4 regions of the Oceanobacillus sp. B139/18 genome follow, and region 1 is predicted to be linked to each of the others. Evidence: predicted binding sites of a transcription regulator. Region 1 holds the regulator's gene; each other region holds the start of a gene.
The links. Region 1 encodes Rex, which represses fermentation and respiration genes when NADH is low (regulators of the CRP and FNR family bind a similar motif). Its sites were predicted from a motif close to TTGTGAAATATTTCACAA; they were not measured.

Region 1 (3,217 bases):
GAATAAAATCTTCCATCCGTTTAATTTCTGTCTGCTGTTTTTCAAATTCTTTTTTCTCCTGCTCATAATCAAGCGCTTTTTGAGCTAAGTAGTTACTGTATGTTCCGTGGAACTTTTTAGAATGATGTCTGGAAATTTCATAAACAATTGATACAGTTTTGTCTAAAAAGTAGCGGTCATGGGAAACAATAATGATAGCACCTGGATAGCTTACTAAATAGCCTTCGAGCCATGTAAGTGTGTCAATATCTAAGTGGTTCGTCGGTTCATCGAGAATAAGCAGCTGCGGTTTTTGCAGTAGAAGCTTACCGAGGGCAAGTCTTGTTTTCTGTCCGCCGCTTAAATCGGTAATTAATGTATCGTAATCATAATCACCAAAGGACAACCCGGTGAGCACAGATTTTATTTCCGCTTGATACGTATATCCGCCATTTGATTGATATTCATTTTGAAGCGTATCATATCTTTCGAGCAGCTGTTGATAATCAGATGCTTCCATATTGGAGGCGTCTGCCATCTGTGCTTCCAGTTCACGTAATTTTTTCTCCATGGCAAGCAGAGGCGAAAATACATCCAGCATCTCTTGCCAGATGGTTTTTCCGGACTCTAACGTCATATGCTGTGAGAGATAGCCGAATGTCAGGTCTTTCGGCTGGAAGATCTCACCGCCGTCATAAGGCATTTCTCCTGCCATGATTTTGAGAAGTGTTGACTTTCCGGCTCCATTGCGGCCGACTATTGCAATCCGTTCATTATCTTTTATTTCCATTTTTATATTAGCTAGAATCTCTTCTGCTCCAAAGGATTTAGAGATTCCATTTAGTTGCATTAAAATCATCGTTGCCATCCTTTCTGACTCGTAAAAAAAGCTGTTCAAAAAGCACATGAAAATAAGGTGACGAGCATGTTATTGCTTATCCTGTCTTCTTGAACCATCCTGTAAAAGGAAAGTAATACCTTCTATCAGTGTAACGTATCCAAATAGAAGCTACAATAAAATTATAATAAAGTTCGCTATGTTGGCTGTATTTCTGTTAAAATTATATAATAGAGTGTGTACTATTGAATAAATGCGTTATTTACAACATAATGAAAGCGAACGTGTAAAATTATGGCAGTATCCATGTACAAAAAATGAAATAATTTAACATGTAAGTTTTCCTATACATTAGTAATTGAAGAGAGGCCGTTTCAAATGGAACAAAATAAAATCCCGCAGGCAACAGCAAAGCGTTTGCCTTTATATTACCGATTTTTAAATAATTTATATCAGCAAGGGAAGATGCGTGTATCTTCCAAAGAGTTAAGTGAGGCTGTTAAAGTAGATTCTGCAACGATCCGCAGAGACTTCTCCTATTTTGGTGCACTTGGGAAAAAAGGATACGGATATAATGTGGAGTATCTATTAGGGTTCTTTAAAAGTACACTGGACCAGCATGAGATAACAAATGTTGCTTTAATTGGTGTTGGAAACCTGGGAACTGCATTTTTGCATTATAACTTTTTAAAGAACAATAATATTCGTATCACGATGGCGTTTGATACGGATGATTCCAAGGTAGGCACGGAAGTTGGCGGTGTTCCCGTGTATCATGTGAATGAATTAGAGGATAAAATAAGCGGAATTGAAGTTGCTATTTTAACAATACCTGCAGAAGAAGCAGATGCCGCTGCGAACCGCCTTGTGGAGCTCGGTATTAAAGGTATTCTTAATTTCACGCCGGCACGTATTACCGTTCCAAACTATATTCGTGTCCATCACATTGATTTAACAGTAGAATTGCAATCACTTGTATACTTTTTGAAGCATTATTCCTTAGAAGAGGAGTAGGATATGCACAGAAGCTCCATAATGTTTTCTTAACCAATCTTCTGCTTTCTAATTGCAAAAAACTAGCTCTTTACAGAACTTCTAAATTTAAGAAGCTTCCTGCCTAAGAGCTAGTTTTTTATTTTTTATTCTTTACTTTAAAATAGAATCGCAGCATCCGGAAGCCGGCATAGAAGGTTAAAGCTGCAAATCCGGCGAATATAAGGGGAACTGTATCCCAGACGGATTCTCCCTTGCTGAGAACCCCGACATAAATAAATAAAACACCGAATAAAACATAAAGAATGGCTTTTATTAAATAAGGCTGATGCATGTTAACCTCCAAAGAATATGAGTTGTAATTGGTCAAGCCGTTTTTGAATTTCTTCTGGATCTAAGGAAAGCTGAGCCAGCACGACAAGGGTGTTCATCCCGGCATGTACGATGATAGGTACAAGAATTCGTTTTGTTTGTACATAAAGGAATGCAAAAACAAAGCCCATCGCAGCATATACTAGTATATGCAGAAAATCTGTATGAATCACGGCAAAAATAAGAGAAGAAATTAAAGCCGCAAAGAAAAAGTTCATTTTTTTATACAGCGAACCAAATATAATTTTCCGGAAAATGATTTCTTCTAAAATAGGCGCCAAAATTGCCGGAAGAACAATAAAAATTGGCACAGCCCGTGCCATGTTCATAATGCCTTGGGTATTCTCTGAACCGGGATCGATTCCAAATAGCTCCATTTCAATGGTGGCAGCCAGCCCTTGTGAAAGAAGGGCCATAATAATTCCCAGAACAGACCAGACAATAATACCGCCGATCCCGACAGCATCTGGATGAGCCCGGACCTGCATATCAGGCTTTAAGAGCCAGAGAACAATAACAAGGCCAAGAGTGAAACTAAAGACAGACCAATAAATACTGGCAAGCGCAAGGTTTACACCAAATATGGATGTAATCAGCGGGGCCATAAGTAAAACAGAAAATTGCATAATGATATATGTGAGAATGACATATGTATATCTTCGAGTCATAAAAACGCTCCTTCAACTATTATCGCCATAGGATATATTCTAACACAACTGTTACTGAAAATTATAATCAAAAGTACATCAAATCATGCATGAAACATTGAAAAAGAAAATAAACAAGGGTTAAAATAAGAAAGCAGAAAGTGAAAAGTAGAAGTTATCTTCAAAAAGTAAACGAATACAAGTTTTTCTAACACGATGGAGCAGTATAAAAAAACTGAGGATTCACTGAAAAGCAAGCGAATCTAAGTTTTTCTAAAAATTCATCATCATCGTGCTTGCATTTTTTCCAAGAATTAATTATTATAATAATTGGAGTTAGCACTCAAGTGTATAGAGTGCTAATAAAAAATAAAATGATTTGGGATTA
Region 2 (3,217 bases), 210 kb from region 1:
CCAAGTGAAAAGGCCGAATACAATAGCAAGGCCGATGAATAACTCAATGAAAGCCATAACCTTCTGCATAAAGATAGCTACTTCCGGTGTCGGCAGCATAATCTGCATAAACCATTCAAAAATACCTGGCATATCACTTAAAATAGGAGTGGCCCATTCTGCACCGCCATCTACCGCTTCACTTGCACTGCTGGTGGTTGTTTGCAGCCATTCAAATGGCATGTTCACGCTGTTCCCGGTCAGCCAGGAATCTTCTCCGAGTCCCTGAAATAATCGAGAAATACCTGCAGAGCCTGAGGTGACTTCACCCCAAACAGATTCTCCCCAAATTTTAGAGGCTGCTTCATCGAGCCAAAAACCGCCGACAAATAATCGCAATGGCAAGCTCCACAAAACATTTCCATATCTGGTAATTGTATCTCTGAAAATGTTGCGCTTATCCTTGGTTTGGAAAAATTCATGCATAATATAATGAAACATATAATAGCCGCTTCGTATCCCGAAGAAATAATACAGGTTAACCAAGTGCTTCATCAGATTAGCCAGCCAGCCGCTTAAACGCAGCCCCATTAAATTCGCCACACCATATCTGGCTCCGATGGAAACCATCGTGCCATGGTATTTCCCTTCAAATGCTTCTTTTTGGCCGTTATCGATTTCCGCAATAATGGATTTAGCTGCTGTCACACCTGTCTGTTCGGCCGCTTCGACAATTTGCGGCGTCGGCTTGCCTTCCTCTTCTTCAAAATAGGCTAAGTCGCCGATAACATAGACGTTCTCCAAGTTTTCTGCTTCCATATATTCATTTACTTTCAGACGTCCTGCTCTGGCAGTCGGGATACCGTAATCTTCTGTATCCGAATTTGCCTTGACCCCGGCTGTCCAAATCAATGTGTGTGTGGAAAGGGTTTCCCCTGATTTAAATACGACGCTATCCTCTTTTACTTCAACGATTGGTGAGTTTTTAAGCAAGGTAACGCCTTTTTTATTTAAATACTTTTCTGCTTTATCTGCACTTTTTCGGTCCAGCATATTTAAAATAGAGGAGGCCGCTTCGACTACATACAGCTGAATTTCTTCTTCGTCCAGTTTATTTTCCTTTGCTAAACGGTATTTCCACTCGATAAGCTCTCCAATCATTTCAATACCGGTAAAGCCGGAACCGCAAACTGTAAAGGTGAGCATGGCACGGCGTTTTTCCGGGTCATGTTCTAATGCTGCCCGTTTGACGACCTCCTCTAAATGCTGCCGGATGCGGATCGCATCTTCCCAGGACCAGAGGGTAAAGCCGTTCTCTTTTACACCTGGTGTACCAAAGTCGTTTGCTTCGCCGCCCATCCCGAGAATAAGGTAGTCATAAGCGAATTCACCGTGTTCCGTGGTGACGGTCTTCGTATCATGATCGACGTTGGTAACATTGTCTGTGACGAGTTTCACTTTGGTGCGGTTAAATAATTTTCGTAAATCAAATTGAATAGCAGATGGTTCTACCCGGTGTGCAGCTACTTCATGTAATTCTGTCATCATGGTGTGATAGGAATGTCGATCTATCAGAGTAATAGAAACAGAATCATCACGTTTGTATTTTTTGGCCAGCTTCTTAGCTGCATGCACCCCTGCGTAGCCGGCGCCAATAATAACAATATTTTTCTCCGCCATTGTATTCACTCCTTTGTAATCAAAATAGATAATGTTAAATTTGTGAACTATTGAACAATTTCATTCTAACATATTCATAAAAAAAGTCTATAGATTTGATAAATAGTTCACAAATTAAAAATAAAATATCAAATAATCAGGTGTGTCATTTTCATGACAAAATCCTTGGTAATAATAGATTTGTTTGTGTTTTTTATAGACATGATACGAAATAAATTATACAATAAACATGTAATATTTGTGAAATTATTCACAATTAAAATTATGTAAATAATTGTGAATTAAATCACATGAAAATAATTATTATGGTGTTTATTAACATTCACAAGGGCGAGGGAGGTATGAAAATGAAGAAACAAATTGGTATCTCACTGATGCTGCTGATGCTGATTATTGCAGGCTGTTCTAAAAATGCCGATTCATCAAGCGATGCATCATCATTAATCAGCAATCCATATAGTGAGACAGAATTTTTACTGGGAACAGTTATCACGATAAAGGTGTATGACAAGGATAAAGAGTCGGCGTTAGATAAGGTGTTTGACCGAATTGAAGTATTGGAACAGCAAATGACTGCCAATGAAGCTGGGTCGGAAGTGGCTGAAATCAATGAACAGGCCGGAAAAGGCCCTGTCGAGGTGTCAGAGGATGTATGGCAGGTGATTAAGCAAGGAAAGGATTACAGTGAATTGGCAGAGGGCTCCTTTGATATTGCTGTCGGTCCATTAACCAGCCTTTGGAATATCGGGATGGATGATGCGAGAAAACCGTTGCAGGAGGAAATTGATGACATACTGCCGTTGATTGATTATGAAAAAATAGAACTCGATGAAGCAGAGCAAAGCGTGATGCTGACAGAATCCAGTATGCGGTTAGACCTGGGAGCAATTGCGAAGGGTTATATTGCTGATGAAGTCATAGAACTGTTAGAGGAGGAAGGGGTCACCACTGCTGTGGTTGATTTAGGAGGCAATATATATGTTATGGGGAACCAGACATCAGGTGATCCCTGGGTTGTTGGTGTTCAAAATCCATTCTTGCCAATGGGAGAAACTGTTGGCAGATTGACTGCTTCGAATCAGTCTATCGTTACTTCTGGTATTTATGAACGTTTTTTAGAAGTGGAGGGTGAAATCTATCATCATTTATTAAATCCGCAGACTGGCTATCCGTTTGAAGGAGAGCTTGCCAGTGTTTCGGTTATCAGTGAGCATTCAATTGACGGGGATGCACTTTCGACACTGCTATATTCAAAAGGGTTAGAGGAAGGATTGGACTTTATTCAACAGATGCAGGATGCAGAAGCCATCTTTGTGACAAAGGACAAAAATGTTTATATCACCGATGGATTAGCCGGCAATTTTGAACTGACAGATGAGGAATTTACGTTAATAGAATAGGTGAGGGGAGCGGGCTATGATGACACTGCCTACGTTTTTAAAGCTGGTAGAAATTCGCACCAAATTAGCTAGTTTATTTCCGTTTTTAATTGGACTATTATTTGTTATCTATCGTTATGATATGTTTGAACCGCTAAACACAGCTATTTTCTTTAGTG
Region 3 (3,217 bases), on a different contig from region 1:
GGACAACGAAGTTCATCATACCGATAATAAATGCCATTGCCATGAAGAAAATCATAACAACACCGTGTGTCGTGAAAACCTCGTTATAGTGCTGTGCGTCTAAGAAGCTGTTATCTGGAACAGCTGTCTGCAGACGCATCATCACAGCATCTGCTCCACCTCTGAAAAGCATAAGCAATGCTGAAATGATATACATAATACCAATTCGTTTGTGATCAACCGTTGTTAACCAATTATTCCAAAGATATCCCCATTTTTTGAAATAGGTAACACCAAAAACAATCGCAATACTTACAAGTCCAATCGCAACGATGGATGCATAAAGCATTGGATCATCATGGGGCGGAATAGAAAATCTATCTAAAAAATCCATTATGTCGAAACTCCTTTCTAGAGCTCAGAAATTTTCAGGCGCCTCAAATTTGAGTGCTGTTGTAAAGCTGATTAATGATGATGGTGTCCGCCATCTTCATCTGAATCAGATGGTCCATGATTATGCGGACTGTTCTCTCCCTCAGGTGCAGGTTTAAATTCCTGATGTGTACCAGTGAAAGTCATTTGTCCTAAATGTCCAGGCTCTAATAATTCTTCAAATTCTTCTTCGGTCAGCGGATCCGCAGTATTATGAATATCTTCTACCCAGGAATCGAATTCACTTGGAGGCATTGCTGTAACAGCAAATTCATTTTCTGCAAAACCTTCTCCGTTAAAGTTAGAGTTTCTTCCCATATATTCCCCAGGCTCATCTGCAACAACGTTCAGATAGTTTGTCATATCTGCCATCGCATATTTCTGTCCTGCCAATTGAGGAATCCAGAAACTTGAAATCGTTCCATGAGAATATAAACGGAATTCAACGTTTTGATTTGTTGGGATGAAAACATAATTCACTGTTTCAATGTCCTGTTCCGGATAACTGAAATGCCATTTCCAGTTAGAAGAGGATGCATAGATAACGAGCGGCTCGTCTTCAGCATAGCCTTCTGGAGGGCTCTCCACTTGATGTGTCGAAATGGTAGAAACCACGGATAAAAAGGCAACAATTAAAATTGGAACAGCGACAATAATTCCTTCTACATATTTATTACCCTCAATATGAGGCGGCTCGTAGTCAGGATCTTGTTTTGACGCTCTATATTTAAATAAAATAACTGTCAGCATTACTAAGACAACAATTACAATGAATGACATTGTAAAAATCGATATCCAAATCACAGTTGCAGTTGTATCTGCTTGAGGACCTTTTGGATCAAGTACAAGTAATGGTTCACAGCCTGCCAGAAAAGCAGCAATGCCTGTTAATAAGGCTAAGTAGGTCCACTTTAACTTCATGTTGATACCCCTTCCTTTGATGTTTAATAAGATGGATTACTATGATTAAAAGGTTGTTCACAAAATGAACACACAATTAACTTAGCATTGGTTTATAGCAGAGATAATATTAATACTGATGTAAGGAAATTACAAGAGATTGAAAAACACTTCACAAAATGTTCATGAAAACTTCTACATCTTTTTGAATTTTGTCGGTAAATGTCGAAAAAGGCTTGACAATATTAATAAATGGTAGTAATAGGGCTTTTAACATTAAATTGAAACTTCCTTTAGTGAGGGGTTTTCGACGCACAAAGGTTCCTCGATGGGGGAGTAACCGCAACCCCAGTTCCGGAGTTATACTGCGATAAACTGATTTATGCCGGTATATATCTGAAAATAAATTTAAGAAGGGCTTCTGAATAAGATTATGAGTTATTTTTTGATATTATAAGAGGAAAATGTAAATCAAATAAGTGTAAAGTGGAATATGCTATAATGAAACGAAGGGGGAGCCAGCATGGATCCATTAGATATATTGATAGATTTAGAACAATTACTTCCTTATTATAAACCGATTGTCCGGGCTGATAAGCAGCTGGTAAGCGGTTATGAAGTAATTGCTTACTACTTAGATGAAAATAATAAAGAGCAGCGTTTAGATTGGCTCTTCGATGATACCTCCATTCCAGATGAATTCCGGCTGGAGGTAAACCAGTATATCCATCAAAAAGCAATTGAGAAAAAATTACAAGAACATTTTACAGGACACCTTACTTTATACTATGATGCAGAATTATTGGTACGTGATAATGGAGAAGTATTTATTGATTTATTGCATGAGTATCAAGAAAAAGGATTAAATCTGAATGAAATCATTCTCGAAATCAAGGATACCTGTCTGCCAATTAATACAGATCAGCTAGGTCATATCATTAAATACTTAAAGACACTGGGAGTAAAAATCAGCATTGAATTAGCTGACCCAAATGGCAGTCTGAATCAACTAGCCGTCTTGCATCCTTCCTTTATTAAAGTAGATACATCGTTTTTAAAGGATGATCTGCTCCCGCATCTGTATAAGGATGTTTATTTTGGCGTGTCGATGTTATCGAGAAAAATAGGTGCTTCTTTGTTATTTAAAGGCATCCGTTCTTATAAACAATTGAATTTTGCATGGCAAAGCGGCGGTGAATATTATCAGGGCAGCTATCTGACTTATCCGCAGCAGGATTTTATTGAGGAAGATGCATGTAAAAATAAATTAACGGAGTATTTTAGAGAATTTGTAACCTATGAACAAAAGAAAGCGAAGGCACAATTTGAATTATTAGATTCCGTTTATGCAATAATTGACCGTCTTCTTTCCCAGACAAAACAAACAAACGACGACAGCTGGCTACTGAAGCTTGCTGAGGGCTGTGAAGATTTTGTATTTCGTATCTATGTTTGCAACAGCGTCGGCCTGCAAATCTCGGCGAACGTGGAAAAAGATATGCAGGGGAGCTGGACCTTGATTGAGGAAGGGATGCATAAAAACTGGAGCTGGCGTCCATACTTTTTCGAGAATATAATGCGGATGAATATTGAGAAAAAAGGAATTTTATCGGATTTATACACAGATATCGAGCGTTCCGAGCTGATACGAACGTACGCTTATCCGCTGTCTCAGGAACGATATATATTTTTTGATATTCCATACAGTTATTTGCTAGAAAAAGAAGGCTTACTATAAGAGAATAGTAATGAAAGGGGAATGAGTACCTTTCAAAGCTTGATTTGTCCGTTTTTTCGTCTTTGATGAATTTCCGGATAGAAGGAGGTTTTTAAATGAAATTGATTCATACAGCAGATTGGCATCTGGGTAAGCTGGTTCAAGGCGTTTATATGACTGAAGACCAGG
Region 4 (3,217 bases), on a different contig from region 1:
ACGATAGCAAACTCAGACATTAACATAAATGCAATCGCATGATGTCCAGTGAGGTTAGCTACACCTGTTAATAGTAATGGTGGAAAGAATCCGCCTAATCCGCCCATCGCAGAAACGATCCCATTGACGATACCAGCTTGTTTTGAAAAATATAAGGGAACTAATTTAAAGACTGTCCCATTTCCAATCCCTACGGTTACCGCAACGGCCAATGCACCAACGGTATACCACTCGATACCTGGTGAAAAGGATAATAAGATGCCTGAGAAAGCTACCCCAATGAATACAAACATTAAGATGATAAATGCATTGAATTTATCAGCCAATAAACCTCCAATTGGTCTTAATGCTGTAGCAATCACAATAAAGATAGCAGTTCGAATGCCGGCATCTACCGGTTCTAAACTGAAGTTATCTACTAAAAAGCTTGGCAGGAACATGGTAAAAGCAACAAAAGCACCAAATGTGATGAAATAAAATAGGCTTAGGAACCATAGGGTTGTGTTTTTATACACACCTTTGATTTGTTCCGCCATTGATTTCTTCACTTTTTCTTCTGAACGATCCCCAAAGATAAAAACAAGTGCGGCAAAAACAAGTAAGATAATCAGGAAGCTTCGGATGGTACCTTGCCATCCAATTGCCCCAGCGAGTACAGGTGCGCCAAAGGATGTAATTGCTGTACCAACGTTACCAATCCCATATACGCCATTGATAAAACCGTGTTTTTCCTTTGGGTAATATTTTGGAAGGGATGTCACTCCGATGGAGAAAACCGCTCCGCCTATCCCCAATAGTAAGCCGCCAATGACTAAATCTGTGAAAGAGTCGGCAATGCTTAAGAAGAAAACAGGGAATAGTAAAATCAAAAAGCTAATGAGAAAAATAATTCGTGCCCCAAAGCGATCGGCATAAAAACCAATTGGAATACGCAGTAAAGATCCTAAAATAACAGGGATGGCCGTAATAATAGATGCTTGACCGGATGTTAATGAAATATCCATTGTAATGTATGGCATGAGCGATGAAATCAGTACCCACACCATAAATCCGATAAATAGATTTGAAGTCTGTAAGATTAATTGTAATCCGGGTTTTTTCATTTTTATTCTCCTTCCATGATGAGGTAATTCTTTCATTTGTTTTTTTCGATGCTTCTATTTCTATTCATTTGATTACGTTGAAAATTTTAATCTTTCTTTCACAAATACGTAGTGAAATAAATCACATGATTTGTGTCATTTTTTTGAAGACAGAAAGAAGATTTTTTTGCTGGAACTTCTTTTTGGCAGTAATAGCAGTCTTTTTCAAACACTCAACAACAAGCAATATGCTATCCGTTTGAATCCATTTTAATTTCTGTCCTACGTGTGATGTTTTTCACAACGAGCCGAAATAAGAAATGATTTAATAGGTCATAGATTGATTAGCAATTCTATTAGGAGGGATTTAGATGGCGAAGAAACCATCTCCGCTTTGGCAAAGATTGAATTACTTAAAGCCGAAAGAGAAATATTCCAATAACCATAGTCAACTGCAAGAAGGAAACCGTGATTGGGAAAATGTTTATAGAAGAAGATGGCAGCATGACACCGTTATTCGTTCTACCCATGGGGTTAACTGCACGGGATCATGCAGCTGGAACATCTATGTAAAAGACGGCATCGTGACATGGGAAGGGCAAGCGTTGGATTATCCGACAACTGGCCCGGATATGCCAGAATTTGAACCTCGCGGCTGCCCTAGAGGAGCCAGTTTTTCGTGGTACATTTATAGCCCTTTACGTGTGAAATATCCTTATGTAAGAAAAAAATTACTTACGCTATGGAGAGAAGCATTGCAAACCCATGAAAATCCATTAGAAGCTTGGAAAAGCATTGTAGAGGATAAGGAAAAGGCAGCATCCTATAAACAAGCAAGAGGAAAAGGCGGCCTCGCCCGTGCTGATTGGGGAGAGGTAAACAAACTGGTTGCAGCTTCCTGCTTATATACTGCCATCAAATATGGTCCGGATCGAAATGTTGGATTTTCTCCGATTCCTGCCATGTCCATGATCAGTTATGCATCAGGCAGCCGCTTCATGCACCTTCTCGGCGGTCAAATGCTGAGTTTCTATGATTGGTATGCAGACTTACCGCCGGCATCCCCGCAGATTTGGGGAGATCAGACAGATGTGCCGGAAAGCTCTGACTGGTTTAATTCAAGCTATATTATTACCTGGGGTTCGAATGTTCCGTTAACTCGTACACCTGATGCACACTTTTTAGTGGAAGCAAGGTATAAAGGTACCAAGGTCATCTCGGTAAGTCCGGATTATGCAGAATCCACCAAATTCTCGGATGACTGGCTGTCGGTAAAACAAGGCACGGATGGCGCAGTTGCGATGGCAATGGGGCATGTTATTTTAAATGAATTTTATGATAAAAATAAAACGCCTTATTTTGAAGACTACGCGAAGCAATATACGGATTTTCCATTTTCCGTACGTTTGAAAAAGGAAAATGGAAGGTTTACAGCAGATCGCTTTTTACATGCAAAAGACCTTGGAATAGAATCAGAGAACAATGAATGGAAACCAGCGTTGTACAACGATCTTACCGGGGATTTTTCCATCCCGCATGGCACGATGGGATCTCGTTGGGACGAAAAAGGCAACTGGAATTTAAAACTATTTGATGAAAGAACCAACGAAAAAATTGAGCCGGTTTTAAGTTTTCTTGGCAGGGAAGATGAAGTTGTTTCTGTAGATATGCCGTACTTTGATGCAGAGACAAAGAAAGTACTTCCTCGTACCGTACCTGTAAAGCAAATCGAGATAGACGGTGAGACAGAATATATCGCAACGGTGTATGATTTAATGCTTGCCAACTACGGAATCGACCGCGGATTGGGAGGGGAGGCGGCTGCGTCCTACGATGAGATTGCGCCGTTTTCACCTGCATGGCAGGAACAGATTACCGGAGTGGACCGCAATTTAGTAATTAAAATTGCTCGTGAATTTGCTCAAAATGCCATTGATACAAATGGACGTTCCATGATTATCATGGGAGCCGGAATCAACCATTGGTACCATTCCGATACGATTTACAGAGCTGTTGTCAACCTTGTTCTGATGGTTGGAGCACAAGGAGTCAATGGCGGCGGCTGGGCACATTATGTCGGCCAGGAAAAATTACGTCCTGTAGAAGGCTGGACAACGGTCCAATCAGCAAAAGAC

Region 2: the regulator Rex is predicted to act here: its motif matches at 1,898-1,915, upstream of ACZSMY_RS09375 (FAD:protein FMN transferase).
Region 3: the regulator Rex is predicted to act here: its motif matches at 1,472-1,489, upstream of qoxA (cytochrome aa3 quinol oxidase subunit II).
Region 4: the regulator Rex is predicted to act here: its motif matches at 1,369-1,386, upstream of ACZSMY_RS16825 (nitrate reductase subunit alpha).

What each region holds. Positions count from the first base shown of each region.
Region 1 covers NZ_JBVFXI010000002.1:617,367-620,583, reverse strand. Annotated here, with positions in the region: gene ACZSMY_RS10375 (ABC-F family ATP-binding cassette domain-containing protein) at 1-838, opposite strand, end outside; gene ACZSMY_RS10370 (redox-sensing transcriptional repressor Rex) at 1,196-1,831, shown strand; gene ACZSMY_RS10365 (DUF4305 domain-containing protein) at 1,950-2,144, opposite strand; gene ACZSMY_RS10360 (CPBP family intramembrane glutamic endopeptidase) at 2,146-2,850, opposite strand.
Region 2 covers NZ_JBVFXI010000002.1:409,104-412,320, reverse strand. Annotated here, with positions in the region: gene ACZSMY_RS09380 (FAD-dependent oxidoreductase) at 1-1,659, opposite strand, end outside; gene ACZSMY_RS09375 (FAD:protein FMN transferase) at 2,007-3,059, shown strand; gene menA (1,4-dihydroxy-2-naphthoate polyprenyltransferase) at 3,079-3,217, shown strand, end outside.
Region 3 covers NZ_JBVFXI010000001.1:37,107-40,323, forward strand. Annotated here, with positions in the region: gene qoxB (cytochrome aa3 quinol oxidase subunit I) at 1-373, opposite strand, end outside; gene qoxA (cytochrome aa3 quinol oxidase subunit II) at 445-1,332, opposite strand; gene ACZSMY_RS00170 (EAL domain-containing protein) at 1,835-3,049, shown strand; gene ACZSMY_RS00175 (exonuclease SbcCD subunit D) at 3,145-3,217, shown strand, end outside.
Region 4 covers NZ_JBVFXI010000006.1:38,253-41,469, reverse strand. Annotated here, with positions in the region: gene ACZSMY_RS16830 (nitrate/nitrite transporter) at 1-1,103, opposite strand, end outside; gene ACZSMY_RS16825 (nitrate reductase subunit alpha) at 1,454-3,217, shown strand, end outside.